DNA from 3 places in the Streptomyces sp. NPDC058632 genome. Region 2 is predicted to be linked to each of the others. Evidence: riboswitches for the same ligand, from Rfam matches in the RefSeq annotation. Region 2 holds a riboswitch; each other region holds the start of a gene.

Region 1 (6,954 bases), on a different contig from region 2:
GAGGCCTTCTCCGGTGGCGGGGGCCTGGGCGTCGACCCCGACGTGGTGCACGCCATCGCACGCGAGATCGCGGCGGTCGTCCGTGACGGCGCGCAGATCGCCATCGTCATCGGCGGCGGCAACTTCTTCCGCGGCGCGGAACTCCAGCAGCGCGGCATGGACCGGGCCCGCTCGGACTACATGGGCATGCTCGGCACCGTGATGAACTGCCTCGCGCTCCAGGACTTCCTGGAGAAGGTGGGCGTGGACTGCAGGGTCCAGACCGCCATCACCATGGGCCAGGTCGCCGAGCCCTACATCCCGCTGCGGGCCGTACGACACCTGGAGAAGGGACGCGTGGTCATCTTCGGCGCCGGCATGGGCATGCCGTACTTCTCCACCGACACCACCGCCGCCCAGCGCGCCCTGGAGATCGACGCCGAGGCACTGCTGATGGGCAAGAACGGCGTGGACGGGGTCTACGACTCCGACCCGAAGGCCAACCCCGACGCGGTGAAGTTCGACCACCTCGGGTACGGCGAGGTCATCACACGTGATCTGAAGGTCGCCGACGCCACGGCCGTCACCCTGTGCCGCGACAACAAGCTCCCCATCGTCGTCTTCGAACTGCTGGCGGAGGGCAATATCGCGCGCGCCGTCAAGGGTGAGAAGATCGGCACGCTGGTGGGTGACCCGACGTACCGGAAGTGACCGGACCACAAGCACCCGTCCGAGGGGCGACACCTCCGGGGGACGGACGGGACGGACCGGGCCGGGGGATGGACAATGTCCCACCGGTCGGGAACCGTGCAGGAAGAAGACGCGACGCAGCCGGCCGTTGCCCCGACAGGGAACCGCGGCCGGGCCTACTCAAGACACGCAGGAGCAAGTGGTGATCGAAGAGACCCTCCTCGAAGCCGAGGAGAAGATGGAGAAGGCCGTCGTGGTCGCCAAGGAGGACTTCGCCGCGATCCGCACCGGCCGTGCGCACCCGGCGATGTTCAACAAGATCGTGGCCGACTACTACGGCGCGCCGACGCCGATCAACCAGCTGGCCTCGTTCTCCGTGCCCGAGCCGCGCATGGCCGTGGTGACGCCGTTCGACAAGAGCGCGCTGCGCAACATCGAGCAGGCGATCCGCGACTCCGACCTGGGAGTCAACCCGAGCAACGACGGCAACATCATCCGCGTGGTGTTTCCCGAGCTGACCGAGGAGCGCCGCCGCGACTACATCAAGGTGGCCAAGGCCAAGGCCGAGGACGCCAAGGTCTCCATCCGTTCCGTGCGCCGCAAGGCCAAGGACGCCATCGACAAGATGATCAAGGATGGCGAGGTCGGCGAGGACGAGGGACGCCGTGCGGAGAAGGAGCTCGACGACACCACCGCGAAGTACGTCGCCCAGGTGGACGAGCTCCTGAAGCACAAGGAAGCGGAACTGCTCGAGGTCTGATGAACGACTCTTCCTGGGGGGCGCCGCCACAGGCCGGGTACTGGGGGCCGCCCGACCAGGGGCCCGTCCAGGAAGCCGGCCCGGCGGGTTCCCCGTACGATGCGCACTACGCGCAGCAGACTCGCCCCATGCCCATCGTGCCCGACGAACCCGAACACGGCGGTGACCAGGACGCGGATCAGGGGGCTGCTCGGCTGAGCGGCTCCCTGTTCCGAGACGAGACGACGCGGGCGCGCCCCCACCTCGGGGAGATGCCGTACCACCCGCAGAATCCGGAGTCCATGTCCGACGCCCCGCAGCCGGTGCCCCCACCGCGGAAGAAGACCGCGGGGCGTGATCTGGGTGCTGCGATAGGTGTCGGCGTCGGCCTCTGTGCGCTGGTCGTCGTCTCGTTGTTCATCGTGAAGGCCGTCTTCGTCGGCGTTGTCGCCGTCGCCATAGTGGTGGGCCTGCGGGAGCTGACGAAGCGGCTCGAGGAGCGCAAGGGCATCAAGGCGCCGTTCGTGCCGCTCGCGGCCGGCGGGGCGGCCATGATCGTCTCCGGGTACGTCTGGGGCAGCGACGGCGCCTGGATGGCCGTGGCGCTCACCGCGCTGGCGGTGCTGGTCTGGCGGATGGCCCAGCCGCCCGAGAACTACCTCAGGGATGTCACGGCGGGGGTCTTCGCCGCGTTCTACGTGCCGTTCCTGGCGACCTTCGTGTCGATGATGCTGGCCGCGGACGACGGGTCCTGGCGGGTGCTGACGTTCATAGTGATCACGGTCGTCGCCGACACCGGCGCGTACGCCGTCGGCTGGCGGTTCGGCACGCACAAGCTCGCCCCGCGCATCAGCCCCGGCAAGACCCGCGAGGGCCTGCTGGGCGCGGTCGGGTTCGCCATGGTGGCGGGCGCACTGTGCATGCAGTTCCTGATCGAAGGCGGCACCTGGTGGCAGGGGCTGCTGCTCGGCCTCGCGGTCTCGGTCAGCGCCACCCTCGGCGACCTGGGTGAATCCATGATCAAGCGGGACCTCGGCATCAAGGACATGGGCACACTGCTCCCGGGGCACGGCGGCATCATGGACCGGCTGGACTCGCTGCTGCCGACGGCGCCGGTGGTGTGGTTGCTGTTGGTGGTGTTCGTCGGCTCGGGGTGAGGGAAGGCCACGGTGCCGCGCGGCGGTAGCCGCACGTGGGTACGGTATGGACCGGCTGGACTCGCTGCTGCCGACGGCGCCGGTGGTGTGGTTGCTGTTGGTGATCTTCGTCGGCTCGGGTTGACGGTCATCAGGTACGCTGGAAGGGCCTGCGGCACTGGCTGCGGGCCCTTTTCACATTCCCCCGCCGATGCGGGGGTGTCCCGACGGTACGGCCATGCCGGAGCCAGGAGACCTGAGCCCTCCCCGCCGATACGGGGGTGCCGTAGGACCCGTCGTCATGAGGAGTTGCCCGACCGTGGCCCGTCCTGCTCCCGGTGAGCTCGCCTTCGTCGCCCCCCGCGGAGCGAAGAAGCCGCCGCGGCACCTTGCCGACCTCACGCCCGCCGAGCGCAAGGAGGCGGTCGCAGCGGCCGGTGAGAAGCCGTTCCGGGCGAAGCAGCTCTCGCAGCACTACTTCGCGCGGTACGCGCACGACCCGGAGCAGTGGACCGACATTCCCGCCGGTTCCCGGTCCAAGCTGCAGGAGGTGCTGCTTCCGGAGCTGATGTCGGTGGTCCGGCATCTGTCCACCGACCAGGGCACCACCCGCAAGACGCTGTGGAAGCTGTTCGACGGGACGCTCGTCGAGTCGGTGCTCATGCGCTACCCGGACAGGGTGACGATGTGCATCAGCTCGCAGGCGGGCTGCGGCATGAACTGCCCGTTCTGCGCGACCGGGCAGGCCGGTCTCGACCGGAACCTGTCCACCGCGGAGATCGTGCACCAGATCGTGGACGGGATGCGGTCGCTGCGGGACGGGGAGGTCCCCGGTGGGCCGGCGCGGCTGAGCAACATCGTCTTCATGGGGATGGGCGAGCCGCTCGCCAACTACAACCGGGTCGTCGGCGCCATCCGCCGCCTGACCGACCCCGAGCCGGACGGTCTCGGGCTGTCCCAGCGCGGGATCACCGTGTCGACGGTCGGGCTCGTGCCGGCGATCAACCGGTTCTCCGACGAGGGCTTCAAGTGCCGCCTCGCCATCTCCCTGCACGCGCCCGACGACGAACTGCGCGACACCCTCGTCCCCGTGAACACGCGGTGGAAGGTGCGCGAGGTCCTGGACTCCGGGTTCGAGTACGCGGCCAGGTCCGGGCGGCGGCTGTCCATCGAGTACGCGCTGATCCGGGACATCAACGACCAGGCGTGGCGCGGTGACCGGCTCGGGCGGCTGCTGAAGGGCAAGCCCGTGCACGTCAACCTCATCCCGCTCAACCCGACGCCCGGCTCCAAGTGGACCGCCTCGCGGCCCGAGGACGAGAAGGCGTTCGTGGACGCGATCGCCTCGCACGGTGTGCCGGTGACGATCCGGGACACCCGTGGACAGGAGATCGACGGGGCCTGCGGTCAGCTCGCCGCGAGCGAGCGGTAACCTGACCGGCACAGGAACAACAACTGCATACCGGGCCATCACACGTTCATATTCCGACAGGGGAGCGCCACAGCGCTGAGAGTGCGGCATCGGCCGCAGACCCTCCGAACCTCGCCCAGGTCATTCTGGGTAGGGAGATCGGTCATCACTCGAGCTGTTGCGCCCTGCCCGGGACACCCGCAGGGGTCCCGGGCAGGGCCGCGTCTCTTCCTGGTCACCCCCAGGAGGAAATACCGGTGAACATCACCAAGAAGGTCACGAGCCTGGCCGTAGGGCTGGGTCTGGTCACACTGTCCGCCTGTGGTTCCTCGTCCGACGGGTCGGACGGCTCCGGCGGCGACGGCCGAAGCGGCGGCGGTTCGAAGACCGTCACGCTCGTCAGCCACAACTCGTGGGCCGCGTCCGAGGACGTCGTCGCGGCCTTCGAGAAGCAGACCGGCTACCGGCTGAAGGTCCTGGAGGACGGCGACGCCGGGCAGGCCGTCAACAAGGCGATCCTGACCAAGGACAACCCCCAGGGCGACGTCTTCTTCGGCGTCGACAACACCCTGCTGTCCCGCGCCCTCGACAACGGGCTGTTCCAGCCGTACGAGGCGAAGGGCTCCGACCTCGTCCTTCCCGAGTACCGCGCCGACGAGGACAAGCACCGGGTCACCCCCGTCGACACCGGTGACGTCTGCGTCAACTACGACAAGGCATGGTTCGAGGAGCGCGACCTGGCCCCGCCGCGGACCTTCGACGACCTGGCCGAGCCCGCGTACAAGGACCTGCTCGTCACGTCGAACGCCTCCACCTCCTCGCCCGGCCTCGGCTTCGTCCTCGGCACCGCCGCCAAGTACGGCGACGAGAACTGGCAGGACTACTGGAAGAAGCTCAAGGCCAATGGCGTGAAGGTGGTCGACGGCTGGGAGCAGGCCTACAACGAGGAGTTCTCCGGCTCGGCCGGCGGCAAGCAGGCGGGGGGCGACCGGCCGCTGGTGGTGTCCTACGCCTCCTCGCCGCCCGCCGAGGTGATCTACGCCGACCCGAAGCCGAGGACCGCGCCCACCGGTGTCGCCGACGGCACCTGCTTCCGCCAGGTGGAGTACGCGGGGCTGCTGAGCAACGCGCAGAACCCCGAGGGCGGCAAGGCGCTGCTCGACTTCCTGATCAGCAAGCCGTTCCAGGACGACATGCCGCTCAACATGTTCGTCTACCCGGTGCGGGAGGCCGCCCAGGTGCCCGAGGAGTTCGTGGAGTTCGGACCGCAGGCCGAGAACCCCGAGACCATGGACCCGGCGAAGATCGCCGACCACCGTGACCAGTGGATCAAGTCGTGGACCTCGCTCGTCCTGAAGTGAGCCGTCCTGAAGTGAGCCGTCCCGAAGTGAGCCGGGCCGCGGCGCGGCGGCGCGGGGCCGCGGCCCGGCTCGCCCTGATGGTCTTGCCCGTCGCGTTCTTCGCCGTCTTCTTCGCCCACCCCGTCGCCGCGATCGTCGCACGCGGCCTGAGGGCCGACGGGGTCTGGCAGCTCGGGCGGATCGGGGAGGTGCTGGCGCAGTCCGACGTCCGGCAGGTGCTGTGGTTCACCACCTGGCAGGCGCTGGTCTCCACCGCCCTCACCCTCCTGATCGCCCTGCCCGGCGCGTATGTCTTCGCCCGCTTCGACTTCCCCGGCAAGCAGCTGCTGCGGGCCGTGGTCACCGTCCCGTTCGTGCTGCCGACGGTCGTCGTCGGTACGGCGTTCATGGCGCTCGTGGGGCGCGGCGGGCTTCTCGACGAGCTGTGGGGTCTGCGGCTGGACACCACCGTGTGGGCGATCCTGCTCGCGCACGTCTTCTTCAACTACGCCGTCGTCGTACGGACCGTCGGCGGGCTGTGGGGACAGCTCGACCCGCGGCAGGAGGAGGCCGCGCGGATGCTCGGCGCCTCCCGGCTCACGGCCTGGCGGACCGTCACACTGCCCGCGCTGGCCCCCGCCGTGGCAGCCGCCGCGCTGATGGTCTTCCTGTTCACCTTCACCTCGTTCGGTGTGGTGCAGATCCTCGGCGGACCCACCTTCGCCACCCTCGAAGTGGAGATCTACCGGCAGACGTCGGAGATCTTCGACCTGTCCACCGCCGCCGTCCTGACGATGATCCAGTTCGTCGCGGTGGGCGCGATCCTCGCCCTGCACGCCTGGACCGTACGGCGGCGGGAGACCGCGCTGCGGCTGGTGGACGCCTCCCGGACCGCGCGCCGGCCGAGCGGCACCGGGCAGTGGGCGCTGCTCGCCGGGGTCGTCGCCACCGTCGCCGTGCTGCTGCTCCTGCCGCTCGCGGTACTGGTGGAACGGTCCTTCGGCGACGTCGGCCTCGGCCACTACCGGGCACTGACCCACGACGACGGGGGCGTGTTCCTGGTCGCGCCGATCGAGGCGGTCGGCAACTCCCTGCGCTACGCGGTCGCAGCCACCGCCATCGCCGTGGTGATCGGGACCCTGGCGTCCGTCGCGCTCACCCGGCGCGACGCGGGACGGCTGGTGCGGGGCTTCGACGCCCTGCTGATGCTGCCGCTGGGAGTGTCCGCGGTGACCGTGGGCTTCGGGTTCCTGATCGCCCTCGACGAGCCGCCGCTGGACCTGCGCTCCTCCTGGCTCCTGGTGCCCCTCGCGCAGGCACTGGTCGGTGTCCCCTTCGTCGTGCGGACCATGCTGCCCGTGCTGCGGGCCGTCGACATGCGGCTGCGGGAGGCGGCGGCGGTGCTCGGGGCGTCGCCGTGGCGGGTGTGGCGGGAGGTGGACCTGCCGATGGTACGGCGGGCCGTGCTCGTCGCGGCGGGGTTCGCCTTCGCCGTGTCGCTGGGGGAGTTCGGGGCGACGGTGTTCATCGCGCGCCCGGACAACCCGACGCTGCCGGTGGCCGTGGCACGGCTGCTGGGCCGGCCGGGGGAGCTCAACTACGGACAGGCGATGGCCCTGTCGACGATTCTGATGATCGTGTGCGCGGTGGCGCTGCTGC
Region 2 (6,954 bases):
GCGGTGCCGAAGCAGTGCGCTCCCTGTTGGATACGTACGGCGGCACCCGGGTCGTTCACGGCCACAGCCCCATTCCGTATCTGGTGGGCGAAGTAGGCTCCGAGGACGGGGAGGACGACAACGGTCCCGTCGTCGAGGGTCCGCACGTCTACGCCGAGGGACTGGCCATCGCGATGGACGGTGGCGTGACGATGGCCGGAAAGCTGCTGGTCCAGCAGCTGCCGCTCGCGAAGTGAACAGGTGCCGGACCGGGTCTCCCCGGGCCGGCCCGGCACCGGACCGAGGCCAATTTCGGTAAACCCCCTGTCACGGCGCACCGTCGGCGCTCTACCATCGGCTTATCCGTAGCAGGCTCCCCTCCGTTTCTGCCCAACGGCTCGTCAGCATGCCGAGCCACAAGCCCTACGGAGCATCGGGGGATGCACATGAACAGCGTTCCGCAGCATCTGTTGACCGAGGACCGCCAGGATTACGTGCGGATTCTCGATGAGGTGCTGCGCTCCGCACCACAACGCCCGGAACTGACCACTGTCGGACAGCGGCTCACCTCCGAACAACTACGCACGATGGCGCTCAACGCCACCGCGATCATCACGGCGGCCGCGGCGACCGAGTACCAGCACTACACCAAGGTCCGCGAGGAACTGCGCCGGCCGCCGGCGTCGTCCGCCCCGTCCACGCGCTCGTCCGAGCCGGAGCCGGGTACGGCGGGTATCGCCACGACCATGGGAGAGGTCGCCGAGACCGCCGGCGCGGGTGCCGTCGCCGTCGTCGCCGTTCTGGCACCTGTTCTGGCCGGAACCGCGGCCGCGATATTCCTGCTCGTCGGTTACGTCCTGCGCATGCTCGACCCCGGCGCGGCCTTCGCCCGGACCATGCTCACCACGGGCTGGACATTCGGCGCCGTGACCGCGGGCGCCATCCTGGTCGCCGCGGTGGGCCTGCTGCTCACCGCACTGCGCAACAAGCCCTCGGCCCGAAGCGGGCCGTACGGCGAAGCCGACAAGGAGATGACCCTGGCCAGGGAAGCCTGGCACGAGGCACTGCTGGAGCGGGGGATCGTCCCGTTCCTGCGGGACGCGCTCGCCGACCCGGGTACGGCGGCCGCACTGCACTATGCGGCACCGGCCGAACCGGCCGGCCGTATCCCGCATCTCGGTTACGACCGGCCAGGGTTCACCAGCCCCGGCGAGGGTACGAACCGCCGCCGACGCCCGAGCTACTCGAGTCCGGACTACACCAGCCCGGACTTCGGAGGGCCGGAACACAAGCCGGAGTAGCCGAAGCAACCGAATAAGCCGGCCCCACCGGAGCCGGTCGAACCGGATGAACCTGCCGGATGGACCACGGTATTCGGACGGCCCGGCCGTCGGCTTGCGCTCCCTCACCTGCGGAGCCCGTTCCCGAGGCTCCGCACCGAGGGGCGTGAGCCGGGTGCCCGGCGCGCCGCCCTGTGTGCCCTTACCGGCCTGGGCCATGGCGGTCAGGAACGGAGAACGCCCGCCCGGCCCGCTGCGGTGATCCACTGAGGGAACTCGGACAGCAAGCGGTCGTACAACTCCGGGTCCGGCACGGTGCCGATGTCGTCGACGGCAAAGAAGCCGACGTTGTCGACAAGGCGTCCGGGCAGCGTGTCGAACCGCTCCAGCACGCCGTAGTTCGCCCGGCCGAGGCCCACGAACTGCCAGAAGATCGGTTCCTCCACCGCTTCGCGGAGCTCCCGCTCGATCTCTGCGTTCCGGTAGACACCGCCGTCGGAGAAGAACAGCACGAGCGTCGGGGCCGCCGCGGGGCTGTGCCTGACGAACGAGCGGACCTCGGCGATGACCTTCTGCTCCTCGTTCTGGATACCGACCTCCCGCATGTCGACCTGGCTCGGGTCCAGCCCTTTCTTCCGCCCGCGCCGGAAGAGGCTCATCTCTCCCACCCGTACGTGCAGCCGGAGCCATTCGGGCAGCTCGCCCAGGAGCAGGTCCGGCAGCCGCGCCGGATTCGAGGCGAACGTCCAGGCCTGCATCTCACCGTCGTCGTCCAGCTGCGCGGCGACCGCGGCCATACGTTCGACGACGTCCGCCACAACTCCCCTGGAGTACAGGAAGGACATGGAGCCGGAGGCGTCCAGTACGAGGATGACGCGCGCGGTGACCCCGGCGGCCCCGTGCTTACGCAGACTGACTGCCACCTGCTCCTTGCGCAGTGACAGCCGCTTGCGCATGTCCACCGGAAGCCGCTCCTCGCCCTTGGTGAGCCGCGGAGCGGCCGACGGCGCAGAGGACGGAACAGGGTGTCCCGGGGCGGAGGCGGCGGGCGCGCCCGAGGGCTGGGACTGGGACGGGGACTGGGGCGGGGACTGGGTGGCGGGTACTGCCGGCGGGACCGGCGGCACCGCGAGGGCGGCAGGAGGCGTCGTCACGCCGGGTGCCGTGGTGGAGCCGTCAGCCGTCGCGGAGGCCGCTGCCGCCGGGGAAGTGTCGTCCACGGTGATGCCGAAGTCGGTGGCCAGCCCGGCGAGCCCCGAGGCGTACCCCTGCCCCACCGCGCGGAACTTCCACTTTCCCTGGCGCCGGTACAGCTCGCCGCCGATGAACGCGGTCTCCGTCCCGGCCACCATGTCGAACCGGGCGATCTCGGCCCCCACGCCGGCGTCGAGCAGCCTGAGCACCAGTCCCGGCACCTGGCCGAACGTCCCGCCGTCGGACGACGCGCACAGCACGATCCGCTCGACGGCCGGTTCCAGCAGACGCAGGTCCACCTCGATCGTGTCGGTCGCGGCGCCGGCGGCGCTCCGCTTCCCCAGGTGCGTCACGGCGTCGGAGGTGTGCCGCGGCTGGTTGTAGAAGACGAAGTCGCCCTCGTCCCGCACCCGCCCGGTCTCCGTGAGCAGCAGAGCCGACGCATCGATGTCGGGCACACCGGCCCCGGCCGCCCAAGCGAGCTCGACGTGCACCGCCTGGGCATCGACGGGAAGGTTGGACCCCTTGCTCATTGATCTCGCTGTCATGGCATCCAGTCTGCCGACCCGTCCTCCCGGGAGGGGAGGGGGCAGGCCCGAACGGCCCGCCCCCTCGTCCTTCCCGTCCGCTCGTTCGTTCAGTACGTCTCAGTCCGCCAACGGCAGGTACACGCGGTTGCCTGCCTCTGCGAACTCCTTCGACTTCCGCAGCATCCCCTCGGCGATCTCCTCGGCCGACACGCCCTCCGCCGAGGTCCCGCCGAACCGCTCCGTGATACTCCGGCTGATCTTCATGGAGCAGAACTTCGGCCCGCACATCGAGCAGAAGTGCGCAGTCTTCGCGGGCTCCGCCGGCAGGGTCGCGTCGTGGAACTCGCGTGCCGTGTCCGGGTCGAGGGCCAGGTTGAACTGATCCTCCCACCGGAACTCGAAACGCGCGTCGGACAGGGCGTCGTCCCACTCCTGCGCCCCCGGATGCCCCTTGGCGAGGTCGGCGGCATGGGCGGCGATCTTGTAGGTGATGACACCGGTCTTGACGTCGTCACGGTCGGGCAGGCCCAGGTGCTCCTTGGGCGTGACGTAGCAGAGCATCGCCGTACCCCACCAGGCGATCATCGCCGCACCGATACCGGAGGTGATGTGGTCGTACGCGGGCGCGACGTCCGTCGTCAGCGGGCCGAGCGTATAGAACGGGGCTTCATCGCAGATCTCCTGCTGGAGTTCGATGTTCTCCTTGATCTTGTGCATCGGGACATGTCCCGGGCCCTCGATCATGGTCTGCACATTCAAATGCCTGGCGACCCGGTTGAGTTCCCCGAGCGTGCGCAACTCCGCGAACTGGGCCTCGTCGTTGGCGTCGGCGATCGAGCCCGGCCGCAGACCGTCGCCGAGCGAGTAGGTGACGTCGTACGCCGCGAGGATCTCGCAGAGTTCCTCGAAGTTCTCGTACAGGAACGACTCCTTGTGGTGCGCCAGGCACCATGCCGCCATGATCGAGCCGCCGCGCGAGACGATGCCCGTCTTGCGGTGGGCGGTGAGCGGCACATACGCCAGCCGTACGCCCGCGTGGACCGTCATGTAGTCCACGCCCTGTTCGGCCTGTTCGACGACCGTGTCCTTGTAGATCTCCCAGGTCAGCTCCTCGGCCCTGCCGTCGACCTTCTCCAGTGCCTGGTAGAGCGGCACTGTCCCGATGGGGACGGGGGAGTTGCGCAGCACCCACTCCCGGGTGGTGTGGATGTTGCGGCCGGTGGACAGGTCCATGACCGTGTCGGCACCCCACCGGGTCGCCCAGGTCATCTTCTCCACCTCCTCCTCGATGGAGGAGGTCACCGCGGAGTTGCCGATGTTGGCGTTGACTTTCACCAGAAACCGTTTGCCGATGATCATCGGCTCGATCTCCGGATGGTTGACATTGGCAGGCAGCACCGCGCGGCCTGCCGCGATCTCCTCACGCACGACCTCCGGCGACACGTTCTCCCGGATGGCCACGTACTCCATCTCGGGCGTGATCTCGCCGCGGCGTGCGTACGCCAACTGTGTGACCGCCCCGCCCGCGCGGCCCCGGCGCGGCTGACGTGGCCGGCCGGGGAACACCGCGTCGAGATTGCGCAGTCCACCGCGTGGCGAGGTGTGCTTGATCCCGTCGTCCTCGGGGCGGACCGGACGACCCGCGTATTCCTCGGTGTCACCGCGCGCGATGACCCAGTTCTCCCGCAGCGGCGCCAGCCCTCTGCGCACATCGGTGTCGACCAGGGGGTCGGTGTACGGGCCCGATGTGTCGTACAGCGTGACCGACTGCCCGTTGGTGAGGTGCACCTGACGGACCGGCACCCGCAGGTCGGGGCGTGTGCCCTCGACATACACCTTGTGCCAGCCGATGGACTTCCCGTCCTCCTCCCGCACCGACGCTTCCGTCGGATCCTGGGTGGAGGCAGGCGTGCGTGCGTCCTTGTTGGTCATGAGACCTACTCCCTACGCCGGCATTACCCGGTAACAGGTTCAGCGGTCGACGCAGCGGCTTCCGTCCGTCGGCGTTCCGTGTGAAACATCACTCGGACAACGGTGATGTTTCATGTGAAACGTCGCTGGGACAGAGGTCAGCGCCCTCTCAGCCCGGTGCTCCGAGCTCCCGCGTGTACAAAAGGTGCCTCCACGCTAGCGGGAATTCTGGCGCGGTGAACAGAGGGCCCTCGTTGTTCTTGCGATGATCGGGCGGTGACCTCGACGCAGCCTCCCCCGTACCCGCCGCCCGAACCACCCCGCGGCTCCGGCGCCCGAACCGGCGGCGACCGTGGCAGAGGGCCCGCGCCCGACAACGGCCTGAACCGTGGGGAGGACCAGGGAGACGGTCCCGGCTCCGGAGGCTGGTTCGGGCATGGACACGATCCCGGCGAGGCACCTGCGGCACAGAGCCACCTGCCCGGCCGGGTCCCGGCTCACGGGCCGAGGCAGGGCCGGGGAGGGCAAGGCCGAGCCCGCGGCCAGGATCACGGTCCGGGTCATGACCACAGACCGGACCCCGGTGGCGGGGGCCGCGGGCGTGGCCCGAACTCCGGTGACGGACCGAACTCGGGCGGTGGACACGGCGGTCCGCCTCCAGGCGACGGCGGGCACCAGCACAGTCCGGGCTCCGATGGCGGGAACGGCCACGGGCACAGTCACAGCCACGGCCCGGCCGCCCCTGTCTCGAAGCACCTGCGCAAGGTCATCGCGGCGGTCCTCATCCCGTTCGGCGCTGCGGTGCTGATCGGTCTCGCGGTGCTGTGGCCGGGTGGCGCACCCGGCCACGAACGCACCGGTGTCGGCTTCGACCGGCAGACGCAGCAGGCCACGGTCACCAAGGTGGACGAGGTGAGCTGTTCGTCCGTCAACGCGTCCGGAGGCGTCCCGACCGGCGACACCTCGACGGCCGAGGGATCCTCCGCGCAGCAGCAGGCGGACGGCACGTGCAAGAAGGCGACGATCAGGGTCGACACCGGCGACGATGTGGGCCGCACCTTCACCGAGATCGTGCAGCCGGACCAGTCACGGCAGCTGAGCGAAGGCCAGGAGGTCGTGGTCGCCTACGAGCCCTCCGCTCCGAGGGATCTCCAGTACTCGGTCGCCGATGTGAACCGGCGCGTGCCGCTGGCCCTGCTCGCCGGTATCTTCGCGGTCGCCGTCGTGGTCGTCGGACGGCTGCGCGGTGTGATGGCACTGGTCGCACTGGCGGTCAGCTTCCTGGTGCTGAACTTCTTCATCCTGCCCGCGATCCTGCAGGGATCGAACCCCTTGGCCGTGGCGGTGGTGGGGGCGAGCGCCATCATGCTGCAAGCCCTGTATCTCTGCCACGGACTGTCGGCACGCACCTCCGTGGCGGTGCTCGGCACCCTGATCTCGCTGCTGCTGATCGGCATTCTGGGCTCGGTCTTCATCAGCTGGGCAGCGCTGACCGGCGACACCGACGACAACACCGGGCTGATCCACGGCCTCTACCCCGACATCGACATGAGCGGTCTGCTGCTGGCCGGCATCATCATCGGATCACTCGGTGTGCTCGACGACGTGACGGTCACGCAGACGTCGGCCGTCTGGGAACTGCACGAGGCCAACCCGTCGATGGGCCGGCGCGGACTGTATCGCGCGGGCATCCGCATCGGCCGCGACCACATCGCGTCCGTCGTCAACACCCTGGTCCTCGCCTACGCGGGCGCCGCGCTGCCCTTGCTGCTGCTGTTCTCCATCGCACAGAGCAGTGTGGGGACGGTCGCCAACAGCGAGCTGGTGGCGCAGGAGATCGTGCGTACGCTGATCGGCTCGATCGGTCTGGTCGCCTCGGTGCCGGTCACCACGGCGCTGGCCGCCCTGGTGGTCTCGGCCGACCGTCCGACGGCTCAGGCGGCCGAGGAAGGCGTCCGGGCGGCTCCGGCACGCGGCGGGCGGGGCAGGCGCCGCAAGCACTGACCCGTTGCGCCGGACCGCACCGTCGGCTCGTGACCGTCCGCGGTCCCTCCCCCGGC
Region 3 (6,954 bases), on a different contig from region 2:
GCCGACGGCGGCGGCACGTCGTCGTGCAGATGCTTGTAGAGCACGATCGCGGGGGAGTCGCCCTCGTGCGGCCGCTCACCCGTCAGCATCTCGTAGAGCAGGATGCCGCACGCGTAGACGTCCACGCGGGGATCGGCGGTACCGCTCTCGACCTGCTCCGGCGCCAGGTAGGAGACCGTGCCCAGTACGGTGCCGGTGGTGTTCGTCACCGTGTCCACGCCCCGGACCAGGCCGAAGTCGGCGACCTTGACCCGGCCGTCGTCCCCTATCAGCACGTTCTCCGGCTTCATGTCCCGGTGTACGAAACCGGCGCGGTGGGCGGCGCCGAGCGCGGCCAGCACCGGCTCCAGTATGTCCAGCGCGGCCCGCGGCTGCAGCGCCCCGCGCTCGCGCAGCACGTCCCGCAGGGTGCAGCCGGCGACGTACTCCATCGCCAGATACACGTACCCCCGGTCGGTGCCCTGGTCGAAGACCTGGACCACGTTCGGATGGGCCAGGCGGGCCACCGACTTCGCCTCGCGGATGAACCGGTCGACGAAGGAGCCGTCGGCGGCGAGCGCCGGGTGCATCACCTTGAGCGCGAGCACGCGGTCGAGACGGGTGTCCACGGCCCGGTAGACCGTGGCCATCCCGCCGACCGCGATACGCGCCTCGACGCGGTACCGGCCGTCGAGCACCTGCCCGACCAGAGGGTCCTGAAGGGTCGTGTCCACGCAGGCGAGTCTACGAGCAGCCGCCGACACCCCCCACCGCTTCGTCGCGGATCGCACCGCGACTGCGGCCGACCTGTGACGCAACCCACGCACACGGCGCGGCAGCCGCCGACGGCGACACACCCCCGCGAGGAGCCTCCACCTCCCGACCGGCTGGAAACGGATGGTGCGCGGGTGGGAGAACCCTCAGAACGCGGGCCGCTCCGGATCCAACACCGCGAGGCCCTCCGCGGGAGACGACGCCTCGGCGAAGTGCCGCCGCGGAATCCGCCCCGCCCGCCGCGCCAGCCGCCCCGCCTCGACCGCACCCCGCATGGCGGCAGCCATCAGCACCGGTTCCTGCGCCCGCGTCACCGCGGAGGCGAGCATCACCCCCGCGCACCCCAGCTCCATCGCCAGCGCCGCGTCCGACGCCGTACCGGCACCCGCGTCCAGAATCACCGGTACACGCGCGTGCTGCGTGATCAGCTCGAAGTTGTGCGGGTTGCGGATGCCGAGTCCCGACCCGATCGGCGACCCGAGCGGCATGATCGCCGCACAGCCGACGTCCTCCAGCTTCCGCGCCAGCACCGGATCGTCATTGGTGTACGGCAGCACCGTGAACCCGTCGTCGACCAGGGTCTCCGCCGCCTCCAGCAGCTCGATCGGATCCGGCAGGAGGGTGCGCTCGTCGGCGATGACCTCCAGTTTGACCAGATCGGTGCCGAGCGCCTCCCGCGCGAGACGCGCGGTGAGCACCGCCTCACCGGCGGTGTAGCAGCCCGCCGTGTTCGGCAGCACCCGGATGCCCAGCCGGTCCAGCACCGACAGGACCGAGCCGTGCACCGAGGCGTTCACCCGACGCATCGCGACGGTCGTCAGCTCCGTCCCGGACGCCACCAGCGCCCGCTCCAGCACCTCGAGGCTGGGCGCACCGCCGGTCCCCATGATCAGCCGGGACGTGAGGGACGTACCGCCGAGAACGAACGGATCGTCGGCCATGGTCAGCCTCCTTGGACGGCGGTCAGGACTTCCACCCGGTCCCCCTCGGAGAGGGACGTGAGCGGCCACTGCGCACGCGGGACGACGGTCTCGTTGAGGGCGGCGGCCACCCCGGAGGGAGCAGAGGTCAGGGTGGCGACCAGCGCGTCGAGCGCCGTACCCGGAGCCACCTCGCGCGGCTCCCCGTTGACGCAGACGGAGACGGTGCCGGTCCGGCCGGCCGGGACCTTCGCCGGATCGTTCATGCGGGCTGCTCCGTGAGTGCGGCGGCGGTGAACCGCCGGGGAGTGAAGGGGCGGGCCTCGGCCGGGAGTTCACCGGTGGTCAGAACCTCGGCCAGGGCGTCGCCGGTGACCGGCGTGAGCAGCACGCCGTTGCGGTGGTGCCCGGTCGCGAGGACCAGCCCCGCCAGCGCGGACGGACCGAGCAGCGGCGCGTTGTCCGGGGAGCCGGGGCGCAGCCCGGCCCGGGTCTCGGTGAACGGCAGTTCGGTGATCCCGGGGACGAGTTCGTGGGCGTCGCGCAGCAGTTCGTACACCCCGCCCGCGGTGACGGTCGTGTCCCAGCCCTGTTCCTCGCTGGTCGCCCCGATCACCAGCTCGCCGTTCTCGCGCGGCACCAGGTACACATGGCTGCCGCGCACCACCGCGCGTACCGTCCGGCTCAGGAGCGGACCGAACCGGTCCGGCATCGCCAGCCGGACCACCTGCCCCTTCACGGGACGTACCGGAGGCCGTACCTCCGCCGGGATCCCCGCGAGCCGCCCGCTCAGGCTGCCCCCGGCGAGCACCACCTGTCCGGCGCCCAGAGCGGTGCCGTCGGCGGTGACCACGCCCGTGGCCCGCTCCCCGCTGACGGTGAGCCGCTCGGCCCACGCGCGGTGCAGGACCACGCCCGCCCGCTCGCAGGCAGTCACCAGCGCGGCCGCCAGGCGCCGGGGGTCGATCTGGTGGTCGCCGTCCACCCGCAGCCCGCCGCGCACCCCCGGGGCGAGCATCGGTTCCAGGCGCCGGCAGTCCCGCCCGGACAGCCACTGCGAGTCGAGCCCCGACTGCTGCTGCAGGACGTGCAGTTCGCGCAGATGGGCGCGGTCGTCGGCGTCCAGTGCGACCGCGAGTGTGCCGCAGCGGCGGTAGCCGAGGTCGTGGCCGGTGGCCTCGGTGAGCTCGGCGGCGAAGTCGGGGTAGCGGCGCGCGGAGGCGAGATTCAGACCGAGCAGGGTCTGCTCGCCGTAGTGCAGTTCCGTGACGGCGGCCAGCATCCCGGCGGCCACCCGGGCGGCACCGGCGCCCGGTTCGGGGTCCAGCACGGTCGTGGCCAGCCCGCGCTGTGCGGCCCGCCAGGCCGTGACCAGGCCGATGATCCCGCCCCCGACGACGAGGACGTCCGGAGAACGTCCCGGGGCGTGCGGGGTGCCCGGGGCGTCCGGGGTACCCGAGGCACCTGAGGTGTGCGTGGGCGACATGGGCGTCCAGCCCCTCCCTTCGCCGGCATGACCCGGATCAGGTTCATACGGTCGGAGGCCGCCAGCCTCCCTCTCAGCCCGGTGCGTCCGGACTCCCGCGCGTGTTCTACGGTGGCCAGCCTAGCCCTCGAACAATGCCGGAACAACGAACGCGTAGGGAGCCTTCACATGGCCGGTTCGCTCGACGGCCTAGTCCTCTCCCCGGTCGCCGACCAGGCGCCGGGGCAGGTCGGTGCCCGCACCCGGTTCGTCTACCACGAGCGGGACGGCCGGATCTGGGCCGAGTACGCGGGCGGTGACGTCGTCCGCGGGCACCTGGTGGGCACCAGGGAAGGGGACCGGCTGGACTTCCGGTACGTGCAGCTGGGGCGGGACGGCACCACCTCGAGCGGACACTGCGCGTCGACGGTCGTGGAACTGCCCGACGGGAGGGTGCGGCTGGAGGAGACCTGGGAGTGGGAGTCGCAGCCGGGCAGCGGCACCAGCGTGGTGGAGCAGCTCACGACCCCCTGACCGGACCGGACCCTGGGACCGACCGGCCACGGGACGGGTGTCTATGGTGATCAGGTGAGCGAGCAGACGCAGGAACGAGGGTCGTCCGGGCCGCGGCGCGTGGTGGTGACGGGAGCCGGCATGGCCGGTGTGCAGACCGCCGTCGCCCTCCGCGAGCAGGGCTTCACCGGCGCCGTGACCCTCATCGGCGCCGAGCCCCACCAGCCGTACGACAGACCGCCGTTGTCCAAGGCCGTCCTGCTCGGGACGGCGGAGGACTCCGCCCTCGACGTCGACTTCGAGGCACTCGGCATCGAACTGCGGCTCGGCTGCGAGGTGTTCGGGCTGCGCCCCGCCGACCACGAGCTGGACACGGAGGCAGGGCCGGTCCCCTACGACGTCCTGGTCGTCGCGACCGGCGCCGAACCGGTCCGGCTGCCGGGCACCGAAGGGGTCCCCGGCGTCCACCTGCTGCGCACCCTGGACGACGCCGAACGGCTGCGGCCGGTGCTCGCGCGCCGGCAGGACGTGGTGGTCGTCGGCGCCGGCTGGATCGGCGCCGAGTTCGCCACGGCGGCGCGCGAGGCGGGCTGCGCGGTCACCGTCGTGGAGGCCGCCGCCCGCCCGCTGGCCGAGGCGCTGCCCGCCGAGGTGGCCGCCCCGATGACCTCCTGGTACGGCGACGCGGGAGTGGAGCTGCGGACGCACGCGCGCGTGGAGCGCGTCGAGCCGGGCGCGGTGGTGCTGGACGACGGCTCGCGGCTGGCCGCGGACGCCGTCGTCGTCGGGATCGGTGCCCGCCCCGCAACCGCCTGGCTGGCCGGCTCCGGTATCGAGCTGGGCCGGTACGGCGAGGTGGTCGCCGACGCCCGCCTGACGACCTCAGTGCCGGACGTGTACGCGGTCGGCGACTGCGCGTCCTTCCCCTCGGAGCGGTACGGCGAACGCCTGCTGGTGCACCACTGGGACAACGCCCTCCAGGGCCCGCGCACGGTCGCGGCGAACATCGCCGGGGCGGCCACCGGTGAGCCCCCGGCGGTGTACGACCCGGTGCCGTACTTCTGGTCCGAGCAGTTCGGACGCTTCGTCCAGTACGCCGGACACCACGCGGACGCCGACCGGACGGTGTGGCGCGGGGAGGCGGACGGACCGGCGTGGACGGTCTGCTGGCTCCGCGGGTCCCGGCTGGTCGCGCTGCTGGCCGTGGGCCGCCCCCGCGACCTGGCCCAGGGGCGCCGGCTGATCGAGGCGGGCACGGCGGTGGACGGGACACTGCTGGCCGACCCGGCGAGACCGCTGAAGTCGGCGAGGGCGGCGTGAGCGCCGGGTCCCCCGGTGCCCTCGTACTCCCTGCCCGGCCATCCGCCCGGGGTGAAACATCAGCCCAGGTGGAGGGGCCTGGCTTCCGACCGTCGGTGGCAGATGGCACGCTTGTCCCGTGACCGAGATTGACGCAAAGATCGATGCTCTCGTCCCCGCCTGGCTCACCCTGCCCGACATCGCCGAGATGCTCGGCGTCGAGGTGACGCGCGTCCGGCAGCTGGTCAAGGACGGCCAGCTCATCGCCGTACGCCGAGGTGAGAACCGCGCACTGCACGTCCCCGCCGCCTTCATCGACGGGGACAAGGTCGTCAAGGGCCTCTCCGGGACCCTGACGCTCCTGCGGGACGACGGCTTCACGGACGAAGAGATGCTGGACTGGCTCTTCACCCCCGACGAGAGCCTGCCGGGCACGCCCGCGCAGGCGCTGAGCGAGAACCGTGGCACGGAGGTGAAGCGCCGCGCCCAGGCGCTCGCGGTCTGACCCCGGGACGTGCCCCGGGGCGGACCGCCGGGACCCGCACGCGCGCCGGTACGCACATCCGTGCCGGTACGCGCACTTGTGCTCGTCCCCGCGCCCGTACCCGTACCCGGACGTGAACCGCCACCGCCTCGACCGTCCCGGCGCCGCTCGTGCAGGGCGCCGGGACGAAGGCGTGGCAGCGGCGCCGGACGGGGCCCGATCGCGGCCGGGTCTCCCGGTCGCCGGGGCGGCGGCATAGGGTCCGTTGCGGCGTGTGCTCCGCCGGCCCCTGGTGGGCCGGGGCATCCGCCGACGACCCACCCGGGCCCGCCCCGCGCCGGCCGGGCCCGGCCGCCACCGACACACGGGGGACTCCCGCATGCCCGACACCGCCGCAGGCACGGCCCCGCGCGCCCGCCTCGCCGACTCCCTGGTCTACCTCTGCACCGACGCCCGCAAGCGGCAGGGCGACCTCCCGGAGTTCCTGGACGCGGTCCTGGCCGGCGGCGTCGACATCGTCCAGCTCAGGGACAAGGGCATGGAGGCCGCCGAGGAGCTGGAGCACCTGGCGGTTCTCGCGGACGCCTGCGCCCGGCACGGCAAGCTGCTCGCGGTGAACGACCGCGCGGACGTCGCCCACGCCGCCGGCGCCGACGTACTGCACCTGGGACAGGGCGACCTCCCCGTCCCCGCGGCCCGGGCCGTCCTCGGCGAGGACATCCTGATCGGCCGCTCCACGCACGCCGAGTCCGAGGCCGCCGCGGCAGCCGTGCAGGAGGGCGTGGACTACTTCTGCACCGGCCCCTGCTGGCCCACCCCCACCAAGCCCGGCCGCCACGCCCCAGGCCTCGGCCTGGTCCGGTACGCCGCCGCCCTCGGCACCGGCCGCCCCTGGTTCGCCATCGGCGGCATCGGCCTCGACAACCTCGACGAGGTGCTGGACGCCGGCGCCCGCCGGGTCGTCGTCGTACGGGCCATCACCGAGGCGGACGACCCGGGTGCGGCGGCGGCCGAGTTCGCGAGGCGGACGCGGCAGGCGGCAGGCGGCACCTGCCCCTGACAGTGTCCAAGGGGTGGACAACAAGTCGGCAATTCCGGCAAATCTCCCGCATCCGGTTGGGGAGACCGGCGCCCCCTGGCTAACCTGCCGGTATGGCCCTCGGAACCGCATCCGTCAGGACTGATCACGCGCGCACCGTGCGTGACATGCTCGCTGCCGGAAAGACGACGTACTCGTTCGAGTTCTCGGCGCCGAAGACGCCCAAGGGCCAGCGGAACCTCTGGAGCGCGCTGCGCAGGGTCGAGGCGGTCGCCCCGGACTTCGTCTCCGTCACCTACGGGGCCGGAGGGTCCACCCGCGCGGGCACGGTCCACGAGACCGAGCAGATCGTCGCCGACACCACCCTCACCCCGGTCGCCCACCTCACCGCGGTCGACCACTCCGTCGCCGAACTGCGCAACATCATCGGCCAGTACGCCGACGCCGGGATCCGCAACATGCTCGCCGTGCGGGGCGACCC

Evidence for each region. A riboswitch is a leader RNA that binds a small molecule or an ion and turns the genes downstream of it on or off. The one in region 2 is predicted to bind thiamine pyrophosphate.
Region 1: another riboswitch for thiamine pyrophosphate. It lies ahead of ACFWVE_RS05445 (thiamine ABC transporter substrate binding subunit); the one in region 2 lies ahead of thiC (phosphomethylpyrimidine synthase ThiC).
Region 3: another riboswitch for thiamine pyrophosphate. It lies ahead of thiO (glycine oxidase ThiO); the one in region 2 lies ahead of thiC (phosphomethylpyrimidine synthase ThiC).

The regions. Positions count from the first base shown of each region.
Region 1 is NZ_JBHXQZ010000008.1:56,910-63,863, forward strand. It holds gene pyrH (UMP kinase) at 1-690, shown strand, start outside; gene frr (ribosome recycling factor) at 872-1,429, shown strand; gene ACFWVE_RS05435 (phosphatidate cytidylyltransferase) at 1,558-2,565, shown strand; gene rlmN (23S rRNA (adenine(2503)-C(2))-methyltransferase RlmN) at 2,846-3,976, shown strand; TPP riboswitch at 4,025-4,130, shown strand; gene ACFWVE_RS05445 (thiamine ABC transporter substrate binding subunit) at 4,213-5,316, shown strand; gene ACFWVE_RS05450 (ABC transporter permease) at 5,394-6,954, shown strand, end outside.
Region 2 is NZ_JBHXQZ010000058.1:14,149-21,102, forward strand. It holds gene ACFWVE_RS21870 (metallophosphoesterase) at 1-236, shown strand, start outside; gene ACFWVE_RS21875 (hypothetical protein) at 420-1,280, shown strand; gene ACFWVE_RS21880 (VWA domain-containing protein) at 1,484-3,001, opposite strand; gene thiC (phosphomethylpyrimidine synthase ThiC) at 3,101-4,915, opposite strand; TPP riboswitch at 4,908-5,098, opposite strand; gene ACFWVE_RS21890 (YibE/F family protein) at 5,372-6,898, shown strand.
Region 3 is NZ_JBHXQZ010000046.1:7,745-14,698, reverse strand. It holds gene pknB (Stk1 family PASTA domain-containing Ser/Thr kinase) at 1-713, opposite strand, end outside; gene ACFWVE_RS18915 (thiazole synthase) at 900-1,694, opposite strand; gene thiS (sulfur carrier protein ThiS) at 1,697-1,939, opposite strand; gene thiO (glycine oxidase ThiO) at 1,936-3,159, opposite strand; TPP riboswitch at 3,157-3,268, opposite strand; gene ACFWVE_RS18900 (hypothetical protein) at 3,328-3,672, shown strand; gene ACFWVE_RS18895 (NAD(P)/FAD-dependent oxidoreductase) at 3,727-4,971, shown strand; gene ACFWVE_RS18890 (Rv2175c family DNA-binding protein) at 5,090-5,455, shown strand; gene thiE (thiamine phosphate synthase) at 5,814-6,494, shown strand; gene metF (methylenetetrahydrofolate reductase [NAD(P)H]) at 6,587-6,954, shown strand, end outside.